Regions from separate parts of the Streptomyces sp. NPDC048479 genome, predicted to be linked through region 2. Evidence: riboswitches for the same ligand, from Rfam matches in the RefSeq annotation. Region 2 holds a riboswitch; the other holds the start of a gene.

Region 1 (10,450 bases), on a different contig from region 2:
CTACGAGGGGTCCTCCTTCCACCGCGTCATCCCCGACTTCATGCTGCAGGGCGGCGACTTCACCCGCGGTGACGGCACGGGCGGCAAGAGCATCTACGGCGAGAAGTTCGCCGACGAGAACTTCAAGCTCACCCACAGCAAGCCGGGCCTGCTCTCGATGGCCAACGCCGGTCCGAACAGCAACGGCTCCCAGTTCTTCATCACCACCGTGCTGACGCCGTGGCTGGACGGCAAGCACGTCGTGTTCGGCGAGGTCGCCGACGAGGACAGCATGGCCCTCGTCAAGAAGATCGAGAGCTACGGATCGCAGAGTGGCCGGACCAAGGCCAAGATCACCATCTCCGGCTCCGGCGTCGCCTGACGAACCTGCGGGACCTGAGCGGCCGAGAGGTCCGGGTCCCCGCGTGACCACGCGCTGAAACGCCCGAAGGCGGCACCCCTGTCAGGGATGCCGCCTTCGGTCGCGTAACCGGGCTTACTGAGCCGAGGCTCAGAAGTCCATGTCACCGCCCGGCATGCCGCCGCCCGCGGGGGCACCGGCCTTCTCGGGCTTGTCGGCGATGACGGCCTCGGTGGTGAGGAACAGCGCCGCGATGGAGGCCGCGTTCTGCAGAGCAGAGCGGGTCACCTTCGCGGGGTCGATGATGCCCTCGGCGATCATGTCGACGTACTCGCCGGTCGCGGCGTTCAGACCGTGGCCGACGGCCAGGTTGCGCACCTTCTCGACGACGACGCCACCTTCGAGACCACCGTTGACGGCGATCTGCTTGAGCGGGGCCTCCAGCGCGAGCTTCACGGCGTTGGCGCCGGTCGCCTCGTCACCTTCGAGGTCGAGCTTCTCGAAGACCGAAGTCGCCTGGAGCAGAGCCACGCCACCACCGGCGACGATGCCCTCCTCGACGGCGGCCTTGGCGTTGCGCACCGCGTCCTCGATGCGGTGCTTGCGCTCCTTGAGCTCGACCTCGGTCGCGGCGCCGGCCTTGATGACGGCCACGCCGCCGGCCAGCTTCGCGAGGCGCTCCTGGAGCTTCTCACGGTCGTAGTCCGAGTCGGAGTTCTCGATCTCGGCACGGATCTGGTTGACGCGACCGGCAACCTGGTCGCTCTCACCGGCACCGTCGACGATCGTGGTCTCGTCCTTGGTGATGACGACCTTGCGGGCGCGGCCCAGCAGGTCCAGACCGGCGTTCTCGAGCTTGAGGCCGACCTCCTCGGAGATGACCGTGCCGCCGGTGAGGATGGCGATGTCGTTCAGCATCGCCTTGCGGCGGTCACCGAAGCCCGGAGCCTTGACGGCAACGGACTTGAAGGTGCCACGGATCTTGTTGACGACCAGGGTCGACAGGGCCTCGCCCTCGACGTCCTCGGCGATGATCAGCAGCGGCTTGCCGGACTGCATGACCTTCTCGAGGAGCGGCAGCAGGTCCTTGACCGAGCTGATCTTCGAGTTGACGATGAGGATGTACGGGTCGTCGAGCGACGCCTCCATACGCTCCATGTCGGTGGCGAAGTACGCCGAGATGTAGCCCTTGTCGAAGCGCATACCCTCGGTGAGCTCAAGCTCCAGACCGAAGGTCTGGGACTCCTCGACGGTGATGACGCCTTCCTTGCCGACCTTGTCCATCGCCTCGGCGATGAGCTCGCCGATCTGGGTGTCGGCGGCGGAGATGGAGGCCGTGGAAGCGATCTGCTCCTTGGTCTCCACGTCCTTGGCCTGCTCGAGCAGTGCACCGGAGACGGCCTCGACGGCCTTCTCGATACCGCGCTTGAGGGCCATCGGGTTGGCACCGGCGGCCACGTTGCGCAGGCCCTCGCGGACCAGCGCCTGGGCGAGGACGGTCGCGGTGGTCGTACCGTCACCGGCGACGTCGTCCGTCTTCTTGGCGACTTCCTTGACCAGCTCGGCGCCGATCTTCTCAAACGGGTCCTCGAGCTCGATCTCCTTGGCGATGGATACACCATCGTTGGTGATCGTGGGGGCGCCCCACTTCTTCTCGAGGACGACGTTACGGCCCTTGGGGCCGAGGGTGACCTTGACGGCGTCGGCGAGCTGGTTCATCCCGCGCTCGAGACCGCGCCGTGCCTCCTCGTCGAACGCGATGATCTTGGCCATGTGAAGTGGTCCTCCCGGACTGGGGTGGATTCTCCGGACCGCGCTGGCGCCCGCGACGGACGGCCTGCATGCCTTGTGGTTCCTTGCCCCACCCGGCCTGCGGACCTCACCAACCCGGTCCTCGTTGTCACTCTCACTGTCAGAGTGCTAACGCCAATGATTAGCACTCGCCCTAGGAGAGTGCAAGCGACTCTCACGGATCGAAGCCCCCCGAGCGGACGCGCGAAGGGACCCGCGGACGGGCACAGGAGCGGACGCGCGAGCACACCCGCGGGCAGACGCACGAGGGGCCCGCATCCCTGGTGGGATGCGGGCCCCTCGCCGTGAGTGCGTCGGTGGCCGATCGCGCCGAGATCAGACGGCGAGCTTGACCATATCCGCCTGCGGACCCTTCTGGCCCTGCGAGATCTCGAATTCGACTCGCTGACCCTCTTCAAGGGTGCGGTAACCGTCCATCTGGATCGCACTGTAGTGGACGAAAACATCCGCACCACCGTCGACCGCGATGAAGCCGTACCCCTTCTCCGCGTTGAACCACTTGACGGTGCCCTGAGCCATGCCTAACTCCCCTATTACTGGCCCTTGCGCAGGACCGCACTTCGCGGACCCTGGGTCAGACCTCCACCCTCCGACAGGAGAGGGTGTGCGCCGGAACGCGTCGACCGCGGCTGAATGTATCTGCCCAACTGCCCTCTGCAACAGGTCAATCCGACGAGAAATCCGAGCACGCGTGAACGGATAATTGAACTGAATTCAATAAATTCCGGGGCAAGTCGGGCCCGGCAAATGACGCTTAAGAGGCAATTCGAGCGAACTTATTGGCTGCTTCTCGATGGGCCAGGACGCATTCTCATATGCGGCCGGCATAAGCAGCGGCGGGGCCTTCCCCAACTGTACCGCGCTCAACCATACAGAATTGCCCCCTCCGCTTCTCTTGCGGAGGGGGCAATTCTGGTAACGCTGCGTAGCTCAGCCGCCGGCGACGGCAGGAATGATCGAAACGCCCGCACCGTCCGGCGTCGCGGTCTCAAGACCCTGCTCGAAACGGACGTCGTCGTCATTCACGTACACGTTCACGAAGCGGCGCAGCTTGCCCTGGTCGTCCAGGACGCGCGCGGCGATGCCCGTGTGGTTCTGCTCCAGGTCGGCGATCACCTCGGAGAGCGTCGCGCCCTCTGCCGGGACCTCGGCCTGACCGCCCGTGTACGTACGGAGAATGGTGGGGATGCGGACGTTCACGCTCATGGTGTTCTGCCTTCCGTAGGTAGTCAGCGGGCCAGGCCGGCGTCGCGGAACGCGTCGAGGCTCGGGCGGATGGTCGCCGTGGGTCCGGTCGTCGGGGCGACCGCGTCGAGGGTCTTGAGACCGTCGCCGGTGTTGAGCACGACCGTGGTGAGCGCCGGGTCGAGCACGCCCTCCTCGATCAGCTTCCGCGTCACGCCCACGGTCACGCCGCCCGCGGTCTCCGCGAAGATGCCCTCGGTACGGGCCAGCAGCTTGATCGCGTCGACGATCTGCTCGTCGTTGACATCCTCCACCGCGCCGCCCGTGCGGCGCGCGATGTCCAGCACGTACGGGCCGTCGGCCGGGTTGCCGATGGCCAGCGACTTGGCGATGGTGTCCGGCTTCTGCGGACGTACGACGTCGTGCCCGGCCTTGAAGGCCGTCGACACCGGCGAGCAGCCCTCCGCCTGGGCACCGAAGATCTTGTACGGCTTGTCCTCGACCAGACCGAGCTTGATCAGCTCCTGCAGACCCTTGTCGATCTTGGTGAGCTGCGAGCCCGAGGCGATCGGGATCACGATCTGGTCGGGCAGCTGCCAGCCGAGCTGTTCGCAGATCTCGTATGCCAGCGTCTTGGAGCCCTCGCCGTAGTACGGGCGGAGGTTGACGTTGACGAAGCCCCAGCCCTCGCCCAGCGGGTCGCCGATGAGCTCCGAGCAGAAGCGGTTGACGTCGTCGTAGTTGCCCTCGATGCCGACCAGCTCGCCGCCGTACACCGCGGCCATGACGACCTTGCCCTGCTCCAGGTCGTGCGGGATGAACACGCAGGAGCGGAAGCCGGCCCGTGCGGCTGCCGCACCGACGGCGCCCGCGAGGTTGCCGGTGGAGGAGCAGGAGAGAGTCGTGAAGCCGAAGGCGCGCGCGGCCTCGACGGCGATCGCGACGACGCGGTCCTTGAAGGAGTGCGTCGGGTTGCCGGAGTCGTCCTTGATGTACAGGCCACCGGTAACGCCCAGCTCACGGGCGAGATTGTCGGCCTTGACGAGCTTGGTGAAACCGGGGTTGATGTTCGGCTTCTCGGCCACGTCGGCGGGGACGGGCAGCAGCGGGGCGTACCGCCAGATATTGTTCGGACCCGCTTCGATCCGCTTCTTCAGCGCGTCGGAGTCGCCGCTGGGCAGGTCGTACGCGACTTCGAGGGGCCCGAAACACAGGGCACAGGCGAAGATCGGGCCGAGGTCGAAACGCTCTCCGCACTCGCGACACGAGAGCGCCGCGGCGGGACCGAGGTTCACTGGAGTGGTGCTTGCGACAGTCTGAACAGCCATGGAGGCGAGGCCCTTTCTCCTCATCTTCCCCGTGACGCATTTCGCCACGAGACGGAATTGGCACCTTCCCCACCGTGACCTCGCGGTCGGCGGGAGGGTTGCCGGGGCTTCAACGGGCCGTTCCCTCTGCCCCTCTGGATGAGCGGTATTCGATTGTCAGCGTGAGGACCCCCGACATGCGACGGTCATCCGCGTTGTTCAAGACTGTAACCGAAGGCCTGGACGGTTGAGATAGTCGTCCGAACCGCGAGATGAAGATCATGGCCCCTGCCGCTGGCGCGGCGTGGCACAACCAGGGAGTAACGAGCGTGCTGGAAGAGGTGGAGCGCTGGCTGAGCAGGCGTTCCTGGTCCGTGTCCGACCGGCCGCTGCACCAGCTCATCGCTGCCAAGCGCGGTACGACCGTCAGTGTCGTGCTGCCCGCGCTCGACGAGGAGGCGACGGTCGGCGAGATCGTCACCGTGATCCGGCGCGAGCTGATGGAAGCGGTGCCGCTCGTCGACGAGCTGGTCGTCATCGACTCGGGCTCGAGCGACCGTACGGCGGAGGTGGCCGCGGCGGCCGGCGCGCGGGTGGTGCACCGCGACGCGATACTGCCGCGGATACCGGCGGTCCCCGGCAAGGGCGAGGTGCTGTGGCGGTCGCTGATGGTGACCAGCGGCGACATCGTCTGCTTCATCGACGCGGACCTCAGGGACTTCTCGGCGGACTTCGTCTCCGGGATCGTCGGACCGCTGCTGACCGACCCCGAAGTGCAGTTCGTCAAAGCGATGTACGACCGGCCGCTGGGCGATGTGGCAGGTCAGGGCGGCCGGGTCACCGAGCTGGTGGCGCGCCCGCTGCTCAATCTGCACTGGCCGCAGCTGGCCGGGGTCGTCCAGCCGCTCGGCGGCGAGTACGCGGCGCGGCGCTCGCTCCTCGAGCGGCTGCCCTTCCCCGTCGGTTACGGAGTGGAGCTGGGCCTGCTCGTGGACGCACTGCACACGGTGGGTCTTGACGCGCTGGCCCAGGTGGACGTCGGCTCGCGCAAGCACCGGCACCAGGACGGGCAGGCGCTGGGCCGAATGGCCGCGGCGATCTACCGTACGGCTCAACTACGGCTGTCCCGCGGCCACTTGGTGCGGCCGGCGCTCACGCAGTTCGAGCGCGGCGAGGACGGTTTCGAACCGCGCACCTATCCGGTGGACACGGAGGAGCGGCCGCCGATGCGCGAGATCGGTGAGTACGCGGCGCGTCGCGCGGCATAACCATCACCGCTGTAACGATTTGTCCAACACTTCCTATTTATGGGCTTCAGATACAGTACGGGCGCCCCGCGCCGCAGTGCCGGGCTTCCGCGGTTCCTCGGGGCCCTGGCATTCATCACCACCGTTCTGACCGCTGTGGTCATCCAGGGACAGGCGATGGCCGACACCGTCGCCCCGGCGAACCGGGGCGACCACAGCTCCGAGCGGCTGTGGCTCCTCGGCGGTCTGGCGCTGAGCCTGACCGCGGCCGGTGTGATCGCGGTCGCCGCCACGCGCGGGCGCCGCAATCACTGAGCGGGCGCCGCTATCACCGACCTGCTCCCGTGAATCACCAATCTGCCGACCTGCCCTTCGGCCGTACGCACGTTTGAGGGTTTGTGCGACGGGCTAGGTTTCGCCACATGGTTTCCGAGCACCCTGCTGCCCAGGTCCTCGTCGCGTCGAACCGCGGCCCGGTCTCGTACACGCTGCGCGAGGACGGCTCGCTCGACGCCAAGCGCGGCGGCGGCGGGCTGGTCTCCGGTCTCTCCGCCATCGGCTCCGAGGCGGACGCCCTGTGGGTGTGCGCCGCGCTGGGCGACGGCGACCGTGAGGCGGTACGGCGCGGGGTCGGCGAGGCCGGGGTGCTGATGCTCGACATCGACCCGGCCGTCCACTCCGACGCGTACAACGGCATCGCGAACTCCGTGCTCTGGTTCGTCCACCATCTGCTGTACCAGACGCCGGTGGAGCCGGTCTTCGACGATGAGTTCCGCCGCCAATGGGCCTCGTACGAGACCTACAACCGGGCCTTCGCGGACGCGCTCGCCGCGCAGGCGGCTCCCGGTGCGGCGGTCCTGGTGCAGGACTACCACCTGGCGCTGGTGCCCGGCATGCTCCGCGAGCTGCGGCCGGATCTGCGGATCGGGCACTTCTCGCACACGCCGTGGGCGCCCGTCGACTACTTCCGGATGCTGCCCGACGACATCGCCGAGCAGCTGCTGCGCGGCCTGCTCGGCGCGGACCGGACCTGTTTTCTGACCCGGCGGTGGGCGGACGCGTTCACGGCGTGCTGTACGGACCTGCTGGGCGCGGACTCCCTGACGGGCACCCGGATCGGCGTGCACGGGCTCGGCGCGGACGCGGACTTCCTGCGGGAGCGCGCGCACCGGCCGGATGTGGCGGAGCGGCTGGTGGCGCTGCGCGAAGAGATCGGCGGCACCCCGTCGGCGCCCCGGAAGACGATCGTCCGGGTGGACCGCACCGAGCTGTCCAAGAACATCGTGCGCGGCCTGCTCGCCTACCGGCAGCTGCTGGAGTCCCGTCCGGAGTGGCGGGAGCGAGTCGTCCATGTCGCCTTCGCCTACCCCTCCCGGCAGGACCTGGCGGTGTACCGCGACTACACGGCGGCGGTCCAGCGCCTCGCCGACGAGATCAACTCCGGTTACGGGACACCGACGTGGACCCCGGTCGTCCTCCATGTGAAGGACGACTTCGCACGCTCCCTGGCCGCGTACCGGCTGGCCGACGTGGCCCTGGTCAACCCGATCCGTGACGGCATGAACCTCGTCGCCAAGGAGATCCCGGTCGTCTCGGACAACGGCTGCGCGCTGGTGCTGTCGCGGGAGGCAGGGGCGTACGAGGAATTGGGCGAGGACGCCGTGGTGGTGAACCCGTACGACGTGACCGGCACCACCGAGGCGCTCCACGAGGCGCTGACGATGCCGGACAACGAACGGGCCGGGCGCACCAAGCGGCTGGCGGCAGCGGCGACCGCGCTGCCGCCGCAGAAGTGGTTCCTGGACCAGCTACAGGCGCTGCGCGAGATCTGACAGAAACCCGACCACCGCCGCCGGGCCCGGCAGCAGCAGATCGGCCCGCTCCGCGAGCTCGGGGACCTCCTCGCTTCCGCTGCACACCAGCAGACCGGGGACGCCGTCCGCGCGGAGCTTCTCCACCGCGGCGAAGGCGGGCAGATCCCCGAGGTCGTCGCCGGCGTAGAGCACGGAACCGGCCTTCACCTCGCGTACGTACTCCTCGAGCGCCACACCCTTGTCCATCCCGGGCGGGCGCAGCTCCAGGACCATACGGCCCGGCTCCACGATCAGGCCGTGGCGTGCGGCGAGTTCGGTGAGCGGTTCGCGCAGGGCCTCGAAAGCTGCCTGCGGGTCGGACGCACGGCGGGTGTGGACAGCGACCGCCTGGCCCTTCTCCTCGATCCAGATGCCCTGCCAGGCGCCGACGCGGTCCAGGAATCCGGGGAGTTCGGCGCGGACGGCCGCGACGCCGGGGTGCGGGGCAGGCGTATGGACGGTGCCGGAGACGGCGTCCCAGCGCTCGGCGCCGTAGTGGCCGAGGACGACGAGATGGTCGAGGCCCGGCACTCCGGCGAAGCCGCCGTACCGCACGGCGACACCGGCGGGGCGGCCGGTGATCACGGCGACGGACAGGACCCGCGGGGCGAGCGCGGCGAGCGCGGGGACCGCGCCCGGGTGGGCGCGGGCCTGGTCGGGGTCGGGCACGATCTCGGCGAGGGTGCCGTCGAAGTCGAGTCCGACGACGGTTTTCTCGGGCCTGGCGAGGATCGCGGCCAGACCTTCCCGGCCGGCGGGCGTCGACGGTGTCGGCAAGGGGTGCGCATACGGAGTGCTGCCCATGCCCCGACCCTATCGGCGACTTCGCCGGGCGTCTCTGACGCGGCGCAGCCGGTTGACGGTCACGGGGTCGTGAGCCAGGGCGCGCTCGTCGTCGAGAAGGGCATTGAGGAGCTGGTAGTAGCGGACCGGGGAGATACCGAGCTGCTCGCGGATGGCCCGTTCCTTTGCGCCGGGTCCCGGCCAGGAGTGGTGCTCCATGGCCAGAACGGCACGGTCCCGCTCGGAGAGCGCCTCGTCGTGGGTCATACGATCCAACATATCCGCGCGACGAGGCCCGCTGCCCGGCTGTCCGCGCACTCGGCTGCCCCGCTGCCCGGCTGCCCGGCTGTCCGCGCACTCGGCGGCCCGGTTGCCGGGCGGCTCGGCTGCCCGGTTGCCGGACCTCGGCTGCCCGGTTGCCGGACCTCGGCTGCGCGGTTGCCGGACCTCGGCTACTCGGCGTTCTCCGCGGCGGTGGCCGCCCGGCCGATCCGGCCGAGGACGGTCGCCGGGTCGCCGCCCGGCTCGACGGCCTTGCCTATGTTCCCCTTGATGTTCTCGCTGACCGAGGCCCACGACGTCTTGCCGACCGGCGGAAGCACCGAGGTGGGGAGCTCGTGGAGGAACTTCCTCAGCTCCAGGTGCGCCGGGTCCTTCTCCATCGCCTCGGACGCGGTGACCGTCGCCGGCAGCAGGGCGTTCTGGCCGGCGAAGTCGAGGACGTTCTTGTCGCTGAAGACGAAGTCCAGGAACTTGCCGACTTCGACGCGGTGGCCGTTCTGCTTGAAGCCCATGATCCAGTCGGCGACGCCCATCGCCGACCTGGCCTTGCCGTTCCTGCCGGGCAGCGCCACCTGGCCGACCTGGATGCCCGCCTTCTCGGCGGCCTGCACCAGCGAGGGGTGACCGTTGAGCATGCCGACCTCGCCGCGGGTGAAGGCGGCGAACGCCTCCTTGCGGTTCAGCTTGGAGGGCGCGACCGGGCCGGTGAGCTTCTTCTCGACCAGGTTCTCCTTCAGCCAGGTGAAGGTGCTGATGTTCTGCGTGGAGTCGATCGCGTACTTGCCGACCGGGTCGATATAGCCGTCGCCGCCGCTGAGCAGCCACATCATGGTCTCGGCCTGGGCCTCTTCCGGACCGAACGGCAGCGCGAAGGGGTACTTCGCGTCCGTGTTGGCCTTCAGCCTGACCGCGTCGTCCTTGAGGTCGTCCCAGGTCTTCGGGTCCTCCTTGATGCCGGCCTCTTTGAAGAGCTTCTTGTTGAAGAAGAGGAGCCGGGTGGAGGCGACGAACGGCAGACCGTACTGGACATGCCGCTGCTCGCCGGCGTCGACGAGCGGGCCGAGGAAGTTGGACTGCACGGGTACGGAGAGCAGTTGGTCCGCGCTGTAGAGCTTGTCGGCCGCGGCGTAGTCGGCGTACGCGCCGATCTGCGCGACGTCAGGGGCCTTGCCCGCCTTGACCATCTCGGCGACCTTGCGGTCGACGTCGTTCCAGGATTCGATCTGGACGTCGATCTTGATGCCAGGGTTCTTGGACTCGAACGCGGCGGCGAGATCCGCCCAGTACTTCTTGCTGCTCTGGCCGCCGGCCACGTCGTAGTCGGCCGCGACCAGCTTGAGCGTCACATCTCCGGAAGCGCTGGAGCTGCCACAGCCCGAGAGCGTCACCGTCATACCCAGTGCGGCGACTGCCGCGGTCAGACCCAAGAAGCGCTGCTGCACAGCTCTTCCCCACCCTCTGCCGTTGGTTGCCCGTCTTGTCCCAGACGGTCCCCCGCGACGTCTTCTGAGAAGAGCTGCGATTTTCCCCCATCCGGGTGATGAGGTCTACTCCACTGGATATCACTTCTGCAACGCCTGACCCACGGCGGACGGGCATTGCCCGGGTAGGCCACGGCCTGCTAAGCACGTCACGGCACGA
Region 2 (10,450 bases):
GATCCGAGCTGATCGCCGCAGCGGGAGCCCCGTCCATTCGATGGACGGGGCTCTTCGCCGTCTGCGGGGCTGGATAGGGTGGACCCATCCCTATTCGGCTGTGGACCCTGGAGTGGACCATGAACGTTGTGACCCCGGTTGGCGGCGACAGCGTGGCGGACCTCTCCTGGCCCCGCGTACTGGAAGCTCTCCTCAGCAACCGTGACCAGGGCGCCGACGCCACCGCCTGGGCGATGGACCGCATCCTCAGCGGCGAGGCGACCAACGCCCAGATCGCCGGTTTCGCGGTCGCCCTGCGGGCCAAGGGCGAGACGGTCGAGGAAATCTCCGGTCTTGTACGGACCATGTACGAGCACGCGAACCTGATCGAGGTGCCGGGCCCCAGCGTCGACATCGTCGGCACGGGCGGTGACGGCGCCAAGACCGTGAACATCTCCACGATGTCCGCGATCGTCGTCGCCGGAACGGGCGCGAAGGTCGTCAAGCACGGAAACCGCGCCGCGTCTTCGGCGAGCGGTGCCTCCGACGTACTGGAGAAGCTCGGCGTCAACCTCGAGCTCACCCCGCAGCGGGTCGCCGAGGTCGCGGAGGAGGCGGGGATCACCTTCTGCTTCGCGGTGAAGTTCCACCCGGCGCTGCGGCATGTGGCGGCCGCCCGCAAGGAGCTGGGTATCCGCACCACGTTCAACTTCCTCGGTCCACTCACCAACCCGGCGAGGGTGAAGGCCCAGGCCACCGGTGTCGCGGACGCCCGGATGGCGCCGATCCTGGCCGGGGTGCTCGCCGAGCGCGGCTCCTCGGCGCTGGTCTTCCGCGGCGACGACGGTATGGACGAGCTGACGACGACGGCCACCTCCCGGGTGTGGGTGGTACGGGACGGAACGGTGCGCGAGGAGGCCTTCGACCCGCGGGACGTCGGCATCGACATGGTGCCCGTGGAGGCCCTGCGGGGCGCGGATGCCTCGTTCAACGCCGATGTCGCGCGCCGGCTGCTGAGCGGCGAGGGCGGTCCCGTACGGGACGCGGTGCTGCTCAACGCGGCTGCGGCTCTGGTGGCGCTGGAGCCGACGGACCGCAGCCTGAACGAGCAGCTCGCGGCGGGCATCGCCAAGGCCGCCGCTTCGATCGACTCCGGCGCGGCCAAAGCGGCACTCGAGCGGTGGATCGCCGCCAGTAACGCCTGAGAATGCCTGAGCCCGCAGTGGCGCGACGCAAGGCGCGGTTCCTTCTCCTGTCTCAGGAACTGGACCGCGCCTTGCGCGTTGTGGGCCGTATGGCAGGATGCTCTTCAAGGTCATGAGTGACAGCGATTTAGGCCCCGGCTCGCTGTCCGGCAACCCTCCGTCCGTGGCGGGGTGCCCCGGGTGAAGACCAGGCCGTAGGCAGAGAGGTCTACGGCAAGCGCGGACCCCTGCACACCCTGGGGTCCTGGTCCTCAAGGGAGCAGTCTCGTGAGCAAGCGAATGCGATAGGGCTGATCAGCCCCTTCTTCAGCAGACCCTCACATCACGCGATCGCCGTGACATGCGAGGGCAAGCCCCGTACACAGAGCCTTCACCTGGCTGCCGTGCGGGTTCGTCGAAGCCATTCCGCCTTGTCCTGCCGGGAGATACCGCCATGTCCGCACGCCCGAACACCGTTGAGACCGCCACCGCCACCGCTGCTTCCTCCGAGTCCGCCGACCCCGTCTGCGCAGCGCCGCTTTTGGTCCTCGGCCGCGATGTGACCGTTCCGCTCGTCACCGGCGGCGAGGTGACGTACGCGGCCCTCGACTACGCGGCGAGCGCCCCGGCCCTGCAGCGGGTGTGGGACGACGTGGCCGCCTACGCCCCGTACTACGGCAGTGTGCACCGCGGCGCCGGGTACCTCTCGCAGCTCTCCACCGACCTCTTCGAGAACAGCCGCGCGACGGTCGCGGAGTTCCTCGACTGCCGCGCCGGCGACCAGGTCGTCTTCACCCGCTCCACCACCGACTCGCTGAACCTGCTGGCCGCCGCGCTCCCCGCCGACTGCCAGGTATTCGTCTTCGAGACCGAGCACCACGCCTCGCTGCTGCCGTGGCGCGACGCCCGGGTGACCTACCTGAACGCGCCGCGTACACCGGCCGAGGCCGTCGGGACGCTGGAGCGCGCGCTCGCCGACCGCACCGCATCTGCCGGCGAGGAGTACGGGCCCGCCCTGGTCTGTGTGACCGGAGCGTCGAATGTCACCGGTGAACTGTGGCCGGTCAAGGAGCTGGCGGCTGCTGCCCACGCCCATGGCGCGCGAATCGTGCTCGACGCCGCCCAGCTCGCGCCCCACCACCCGGTCTCCGTACAGGAGTTGGACGTCGACTGGGTCGCCTTCTCCGGGCACAAGCTGTACGCGCCGTTCGGCTCGGGTGTGCTCGCGGGCCGCGCGGACTGGCTGCAGGACGCGGAGCCGTACCTCGCGGGCGGCGGTGCGTCCCGCAAGGTCGCCCGGCGTACGGACGGCGGTGTGGACGTCGACTGGCACACCACGGCCGCCCGGCACGAGGCCGGTTCGCCGAACGTCATCGGCGTGTACTCCATCGCCTCCGCCTGCAAGGCGCTCACCGAGGCCGGCTTCGACAGCCTCGTCGCCCGTGAGCAGCAGCTGGTCGCCAAGGTCCGTACCGGTCTGGCGGAGGTGGAGCAGGTCAAGGTGCTCTCGCTCTTCGGGGACGACGCGCCGCGCGTCGGCGTCATCTCCTTCGTCGTCGAGGGCTGGAACAGCTCGCACTTCGCGGCGGCGCTCTCGGCGGAGTACGGCATCGGGGTACGGGACGGACTCTTCTGCGCCCACCCGCTGGTGCGGACCCTGCTGGGCAGCGACCCGCAGGACCCGGGCGAGTGCGGCGCGCCGGAGGCCGAGCCGGGCGAGCGTTCGCTCAACGCGATCCGGGTCAGCTTCGGCGCCGGTACGCCGGACGAGCATGTGGAGCGTTTCGTACGTGCGGTGCAGGAACTCGTCAGCGACGGTGCGCAGTGGAACTACCGTACGGAGGACGGCCGCTGCGTCCCGGCCGTCTGAGCCCGGCTGTCTGAGCCCGGCTGTCTGAGCCCGAACGGACGACGAAGCCCCCGGACCGGCCGGTCCGGGGGCTTCGTCGAGTCGCAGGCGTTACGCGTCGAGGCCGATCGCGAAGGCCGCCTCGAGGTCGTGCTGCGAGTAGGTACGGAAGGCGACATGTGTGTCGGTCCCCTCGACGCCCGGGATCCTGCTGATCCGGCCGGGGATGACATCCGCGAGATCGTCGTGCTTGGCCACCCGCACCATCGCGATGAGGTCGTACGTACCGGTGACGGAGAAGACTTCGCTGACGCTGTCCAGCGCGGCGATCGACTCGGCGATCTCGGGGATCCGGTCCACGCTGGTCTTGATGAGCACGATCGCGGTGATCACGGTTGGCTTTCTCCCTCGGTGGCCGCTGCTTGGGCCTTCACTCTAGTCCCATGCCGGAAACGTCCCCAGGCGTAGAGAAAGCCCGTCCCGAACCCCACCAGATGTGCGAGATACGCGACGCCCGGGCCGCTGCCCGCGCTCTGCGCCGCCAGCCATTGCAGGACGAACCAGAAGATCAGCACGATCCAGGCGGGGAAGCGCAGCGGCAGGAAGAAGAGGAAGGGGAAGAGACTGGTGACCCGGGCCTTCGGGAAGAGGTAGAGGAAGGCGCCGAGCACGCCCGAGATCGCCCCGGAGGCTCCCACCAGGGTCTGCTCGGAGCCGGCGTTGGCCGCCGCGTAGACGAGCAGCGCCAGATAGCCGCAGCCCAGATAGAAGAGAGCGAACTCCAGCTGCCCCATCCGTTCCTCGGCCATCGCCCCGAATACGTACAGGAAGAGCATGTTGCCCAGCAGGTGCAGCCAACTGCCGTGGACGAAGAGGGCGGTGAGGGGTGTGATCAGCGCCCGGGAGGAGGAACTGCTCATCAGGTCGACGGGGATCACGCCCCAGCGCTCGAAGTATGTGCTCTGCGCGGAGAGCAGCGCGTCACCGGTGCCGTACACCGGATCGAGGCCCGAGACGGGGCTGAGGACGAACACCGCGCAGCAGACGGCGATCGCGCCGTACGTCATCGCAGGTCCCGAGGCCGCGCCCCGGACCGCAGCCCACCAACCGATCATGGACAGAGCATGGCGTAGTGGGGCTGAACGGTACAGAGTGCCTCGCCGCGTCAACGGGGACCCGCGAGGCCGTAGGGTTACAGGCAGTACATCCGCAGTTCGACGGCGCACAGCGGCACCCGCACTCGCACCACGAAAAAGGACGGCACGATGACGACGGTTCCCCCGGCGACGGCCGAGACCCGCTGGCGCTGCACGCTCTGCGGCAACCTCACCCGCTTCGATGTCACCCGTTCCTCGAAGGTCGTCGAATACGTCCATCTGGACCTGGCCGGAGAGCCGACGGTCGAGGAGCGCGAGGTGGTCAGTGAGACCATCGAGTCGGTGCGCTGCCGGTGGTGCAATGCGGTGGACCAGATCGAGCTGGTGGACAGGCCGGGCGCTGCTTCCTGACGGAGCGGCCCGAACGGGTAGTGGGGTGACGGATTGTGGAGCAGCCTGCAAGCGGCGATGAGCCGGCCGGTGCGGCCGGTGACGCCGCCGAGGCGCTCGACCGCCCGCTGCCGGAAGGCGTACGGCGCAGGGTGATGGCGCTGGTCTCGGACGCCTTCGGCGGCCTGACCGTCGCCGAACTTCCGGCCCAGTTGAGACAGTACGCCCGTTTCACCCCGACCCGGCGTGCCAAGTACGCCGGCAATGCGATGGCCGCTGCGCTGGAGAGCGACCCGGTCTTCCGGCAGCGCATCGGCGAGCGGCTCAGCCAGGCCCAGCCCGAACTGTCCCGGGCGCTGGAGTCCGGATCGCCGCCCGCAGCCGCCGATCCTGTCGATGTGGCGGCCGCCGCCTATGTTCTGCGGCCCACCGGATGGGTGAAACTCGTCGCCGCCGCGGGCGAGGAGGCTCAGCGGGCGGACGCCGAGCGCGCCGACGAGGCGGGCAGGCGAGAGCTGGAGCGGCTGCGCGAGGAGCTCACCGAGGCACGCAGTCAGATCAAGAGCGAGACCGAGCGGCTGCGTACGGAGCTGGAGACGGCCCGCAAGGAAGCCGAGGCACTGCGCCGCAAGCTGCGCAGTGCCCAGAGCGATGTGAAACGCGGTGAGGCCGCGCTGCGCCGCAGGGACGCCGAGACCGAGACGATCAGGTCGGAGGCCGCCGCCCAGGTGTCGTCGGCCGAGAGCGAGAGCCGGCGGCTGAAGGCACGCCTCGCCGAGGCCGACGCGACCGTGGAGGCCGGCCGCCGGGCCGCCCGCGAGGGCCGTTCGATCGAGGACATGCGGCTGCGGCTGCTGCTGGACACGGTGCTCGACGCGGCCCAGGGGCTGCGCCGCGAGCTGGCTCTGCCGCCCGCCGGCATCCATCCCGCGGACACGGTCGACGCGGTCGAGCCGGGCCGGATGTCACCCAAGGACATCGCGGCCCGTGCGCTTTCCGAGACCGATCCCGCCCTGCTCGAGCAGCTGCTCGCGCTCCCGCAGGCGCATCTGGTGGTGGACGGCTACAACGTCACCAAGACCGGCTATCCGACGATGCCGTTGGAGAAGCAGCGGCTGCGGCTGCTCGGCGGGCTCTCGATGCTCGCGGCGCAGACCGGTGCCGAGATCACCTGTGTCTTCGACGGTGCGGAACTGGCGGCGCCGGTGCTGCTGGCGCCGCCGCGCGGGGTACGGGTGCTGTTCTCGAAGGCGGGCGTGACCGCGGACGAGCTGATCCGTCAGCTGGTACGGGCGGAGCCGCCGGGCCGGCCCGTGGTGGTGGTCTCCACCGACCGCGAAGTCGCCGACGGAGTGGCGAAGGCCGGCGCCAGGCCGGTCGCGTCCGCCTTGTTGCTGAAGCGGCTTTCGCGCGTCTAGTAACTACCGTGCCAAATGCCCGAATTAGCTATTTCTCTGACGGACGTAGTGTCAAGTGGCCGCTACTACGCGTGTGATGTATGTAAAGAATGTGCTCCGGGAAGCAGATTTTTCTCATCAGGATTTGAACTGATCACAAGAAGGTCACTAGGGTCGGGCCTCGAACCTTCGCGCGGTTGATTGCCCATCCGGGGCGACAGCGAAGGAACCGCCGAGTTCGTACAGTTCATCCCTTTTTCCCCCAGGGAAATGAAGTGCGGACGCCGGGGATTCAAACCCCCCACAGCCCGGTAGGCGGCTCGAGGAAGAAGGAGCTCGCCTTCGTGGCGTCCCACCGTCGACCCAAGCAGCCGAGCCGCACCCGTGTGACCGTGCTCACCGCGACCGCCGCCGCGGCCGTAGCCCTGACCTCCCAGGCCGCCCAGGCCGACCCGAAGCCGAGCAAGAGCGAGGTCAAGGAGAAGGTCGACAAGCTCTACGAAGAGGCGGAGAAGGCCACCGAGAACTACAACGGGGCCAAGGAGCAGCAGGCGAAGCTCGACAAGGAGATCGACGCGCTGCAGGACAAGGTCGCCCGCGGTCAGGACGAGCTCAACACCCTGCGCGACGGTCTCGGTTCGGTGGCCAGCGCCCAGTACCGCTCCGGTGGCATCGACCCCGCCGTGCAGCTCTTCCTCTCCGCCGACCCGGACAGCTACCTGGAGAAGGCCTCCGCGCTGGACCAGCTGGGCGCCAAGCAGACCGAGGCGCTCGCCGAGATCCAGGCGAAGCAGCGGACCCTTGCGCAGCAGCGCAAGGAGGCCCAGGACAAGCTCGGCGACCTGGCCGACACCCGCAAGCAGCTCGGCGAGAAGAAGAAGGAAGTCCAGACCAAGCTCGCCGCCGCGCAGAAGCTCCTCAACTCGCTCACCGCGCAGGAGCGCGCCGCGCTCTCGGCCGACGAGTCCCGCGCCAACCGCGACAACTCGCGTGCGGACCTCGGCAATGCGGTCCCGGCCTCGCAGCGGGCGTCCGCCGCGTTCTCCGCCGCCCAGAGCAAGATCGGTTCGCCGTACGTCTACGGCGCCTCCGGCCCCAGCTCCTTCGACTGCTCCGGGCTGACCTCCTGGGCGTACGCGCAGGCCGGTGTCTCCATACCGCGCACCTCCCAGTCGCAGGCCAACGCCGGCACCCGCATTTACTCGCAGGGTGCGCTCCAGCAGGGCGACCTGGTCATCTTCTACGGCGACATGCACCACGTCGGCTTCTACGCGGGCAACGGCCAGGTGCTGCACGCCCCCAAGCCCGGCGCGAGCGTGCGCTACGAGTCGATCGGCAACATGCCGTTCCAGTTCGGCGTACGCATCTGACGCCCCCCTGATCCGTCGCTGACCCGCCTTCACATCCGCCCAAACGGGCGAATTGGGTCAACTCACGCTGACGTTGCGCCCCGCCGATGACCTGTGGTCTCCGGCGGGGCGTCACTTTATGTGCCCGGCTGGGCCTTTTGGCCGCTCCGTGGTCGCCCGGTTACTCTCTGCCGCGCAACATCCTCGTTACAGCGGAAGGGAGCGCGGCCCGTGGCGTCCCATCGCCGACCCTCACAGTCCGGCCTCACTCAGAGCGCTCGGGTCACCGTCCTGTCCGCCGCGGCGGCAACGGCCGCGGCGGCCCTCGGCGCCGCACCGGCGAGCGCCGACCCGCACGACGCCACCGAAGCCGGCCGGACCAAGGTCGACCGGCTGTACGAGGAGGCCGAGCAGGCCACCGAGCACTTCAACAAGGCCGGTGAGCGGATGGCGCGGCTGCGTGAGCAGGTGGCGCAGGCGCAGGACAGCGTGGCCCGCGGCCAGGAGCGCATCAACCGGATGCGGGGAGCGCTCGGTTCGGTGGCGGGTGCGCAGTACCGCTCGGGCGGTATCGACCCCGCGCTCGCGTTACTGCTCTCCGCGGACCCGGAGACCTACCTCGACAAGGCCCAGACCTTGGATCGCATCAGCGAGCGCCAGACGACCGCCCTGCACGATCTCCAGCGGGCGCAGCGCAAACTCGGCCAGGAGCGCGCGGAGGTCACCCGCGACCTCACCGAGCTGGAGCGCAGCCGGACCGCCGCCGCCCACCACAAACGCACCGTCGAGCGCAAGCTCACCGAGGCGCGGCGGCTGCTGAACTCCCTGCCGTCCGCGGAACGTGCGGCCTTCGACCGGATCTCCCGCTCGGGCCGCGGCTCCATGCCCGAACTCTCCGGCCTCGCGCCCGCTTCGGCACGGGCGGCCGCGGCCGTGAGGGCGGCCCGCAGCGCCGTCGGACGGCCCTATGTGTGGGGCGCCAACGGGCCGTCCGGTTTCGACTGTTCGGGGCTGATGCAGTGGTCGTACGCCCAGGCGGGAGTCGGCCTGCCGCGCACCTCGCAGGCGCAGCGGTACGCCGGCCGGCAGGTCTCCCTGGAGGAGGCGCTCCCCGGTGACCTGGTGGCATACCGCAGCGATGCCAGCCATATCGCGATGTATATGGGCAACGGGCAGGTGGTGCATGCCCCGTACCCGGGCGCGCCGGTGCGCTACGACCCGGTCGCCATGATGCCGATCTCTTCGGTGACGCGCGTCTGACCGCTCCGCGTTCCGTACGATCGGCAGGGTGGCAGGTCAGGGGCGCACGAGGCGTCGGGTTCGGGCAGTGCGGCGTACGGCGGGGCTGGGCCTCGCCGCGGCGCTGCTGGCGTCCGGCTGCGCGGCCCCCGAGGCGTCCGACACCTCCGTGCGGGACATCCGGCGGACACTGGACGGACGCGCGGCCGCCGTCCTCGCCCACGACCGGGCTGCCTATCTGGACGCTTTCGCGCCCGATGCCACGCAGCTGCGGGCGACAGCGAGCCGGGAGTTCCAGAACCTCGCGGACGTACCGCTGCGCTCCTGGGAGTACCGGCTGGGGCAGGTGCGGCGCCAGGGCTCGCGAGCCGTCGCCGAAGCCCAACTGCGCTACCGGATAGACGGCTACGACACCGCTCCCGTCACCGCTTCCCGCCGGCTGGAGCTGGCCGAACGGGACGGCCACTGGTACGTGACGGCCGACCGCGCGGCCAAGGGCGCCGCCCAGCAGCTCTGGCAGCAGGGCGACGTCCAGGTCGTACGGGGCAGGCACAGCATCGTCCTCGCCGTCGGCCAGAAAGCTGAACGGTTGCGCGCGCTCGCGGCGACGGCCGACCGCGCCGTGCCCGCCGTCTCCGACGCCTGGCCATCGAAGTGGACGGGCCACGTGGTCGTGCTCGTCCCCGCCTCGCTGGATGCCATGGGCGCGCTGCTGGGCTCGCCGGCCGCCGGATACCGCGGGATAGCCGCGGTCACCACCGGCGAGACCCGAGCGGCCGGGACGGCGCCCGCGGACCGGGTGATCGTCAACCCGGCCGCGTACGGAGTGCTCGGCGACTTCGGTCAGGGCGTCGTGCTCACCCACGAGACCACGCATGTGGCCACCCGCGCGTATACCTCGGCGGCCACGCCGATGTGGCTCTCGGAGGGCTTCGCGGACTGGGTCGCGTACCGGGGCAGGGGTCGTACCACGGGCCAGACCGCCCCCGAACTCCAGCGCGCGGTCCAGCGCGGCGAGGTGCCCGCCGCGCTGCCGGACGACGCGGACTTCGCCTTCGGCGGCGACGCGGACGGGCTGGCGCAGGCGTACGAGGGCGGCTGGCTGGCCTGCGAGCTGATCGCCGCGCGGTGGGGCGAGGAGCGGCTGACCGCCTTCTACCGGGCCGTCGGGGACGGGAAGGACCGGGCGGGTGCGGTGGAGAAGGCGATGAACGACGTGCTCGGCACGACGCCTGCGGACTTCACGGTGCAATGGCGGGATTATCTGCGCGAGCGGCTGGAAGGCTGATCGGCGCTCGGGCTGTGCGGCGGCCCGACCCGCTCACCGTCTGGCGCCACAGCCGTCGGCAGGCGGTCAGCGCCGCGGCGACCAGCAGTCCGTTGCGTACGGCGAGGAGCAGCACGCCCAGCGGGTCGCTCGCCACCACATGCGAGAACCAGACCGGGAACTCCAGCAGCGTCATCCCCGTGGCGGCCAGCACCAGCCAGGCGGGCAGAGCCATCCGGCTCGCCCGGAAGGCGAGGCAGGCGGCGGCCGCACCAATCAGCCAGATCAGGTACTGGGGGCTGATCACCCGACTCGTGGTGGTGAACAGCAGCACCGCGGCGAAGGCCGCGTCGCACGGCGTGCTCGGCCCGAACTCCTTCGCCCGCAGCCGCCACAGCACCAGCCAGCCGAGGGCGAGGAGGCTGAGGGCGAGCGCAAGGGTGGAGACGAGAGGGACGTACGCGCCGACGAACTCCACCGAGCCGTAATGGAGCAGCGCGTCGCCCTGCCAGCCGAAGTGCCGCGCCACATGGAAGGCCAGCGCGCCCAGCGACTCGATCTCCGTGCCCCGGTCGCGCTGGAAGGCGAGAAACGCCAGTGCGCCCGGCAGTGCCGCGAAGAGCAGCAGCGTCAGCCCGGCCGCCGTGCCCGCCGCGGTGGTCCAGGAGCGGCGGGTGGCCCGGCCGCGCGGGGTGCCCG

Evidence for each region. A riboswitch is a leader RNA that binds a small molecule or an ion and turns the genes downstream of it on or off. The one in region 2 is predicted to bind S-adenosylmethionine.
Region 1: linked by a shared signal. The riboswitch ahead of thrC (threonine synthase) and the one ahead of AB0D12_RS00810 (aminotransferase class V-fold PLP-dependent enzyme) in region 2 are both predicted to bind S-adenosylmethionine.

The regions. Positions count from the first base shown of each region.
Region 1 is NZ_JBEZKA010000008.1:221,238-231,687, forward strand. Features, by position in the region: gene AB0D12_RS15505 (peptidylprolyl isomerase) at 1-361, shown strand, start outside; gene groL (chaperonin GroEL) at 491-2,113, opposite strand; gene AB0D12_RS15515 (cold-shock protein) at 2,468-2,671, opposite strand; gene AB0D12_RS15520 (MoaD/ThiS family protein) at 3,083-3,358, opposite strand; gene thrC (threonine synthase) at 3,382-4,665, opposite strand; SAM riboswitch class I at 4,683-4,810, opposite strand; gene AB0D12_RS15530 (glucosyl-3-phosphoglycerate synthase) at 4,974-5,912, shown strand; gene AB0D12_RS15535 (hypothetical protein) at 5,952-6,206, shown strand; gene AB0D12_RS15540 (trehalose-6-phosphate synthase) at 6,314-7,723, shown strand; gene otsB (trehalose-phosphatase) at 7,700-8,548, opposite strand; gene AB0D12_RS15550 (DUF3263 domain-containing protein) at 8,558-8,806, opposite strand; gene AB0D12_RS15555 (extracellular solute-binding protein) at 8,980-10,203, opposite strand.
Region 2 is NZ_JBEZKA010000001.1:167,124-177,573, reverse strand. Features, by position in the region: gene trpD (anthranilate phosphoribosyltransferase) at 120-1,184, shown strand; SAM riboswitch class IV at 1,293-1,410, shown strand; gene AB0D12_RS00810 (aminotransferase class V-fold PLP-dependent enzyme) at 1,618-3,033, shown strand; gene AB0D12_RS00805 (Lrp/AsnC ligand binding domain-containing protein) at 3,124-3,405, opposite strand; gene AB0D12_RS00800 (rhomboid family intramembrane serine protease) at 3,402-4,127, opposite strand; gene AB0D12_RS00795 (hypothetical protein) at 4,278-4,520, shown strand; gene AB0D12_RS00790 (NYN domain-containing protein) at 4,556-5,917, shown strand; gene AB0D12_RS00785 (NlpC/P60 family protein) at 6,241-7,266, shown strand; gene AB0D12_RS00780 (NlpC/P60 family protein) at 7,477-8,505, shown strand; gene AB0D12_RS00775 (hypothetical protein) at 8,573-9,772, shown strand; gene AB0D12_RS00770 (glycosyltransferase 87 family protein) at 9,726-10,450, opposite strand, start outside.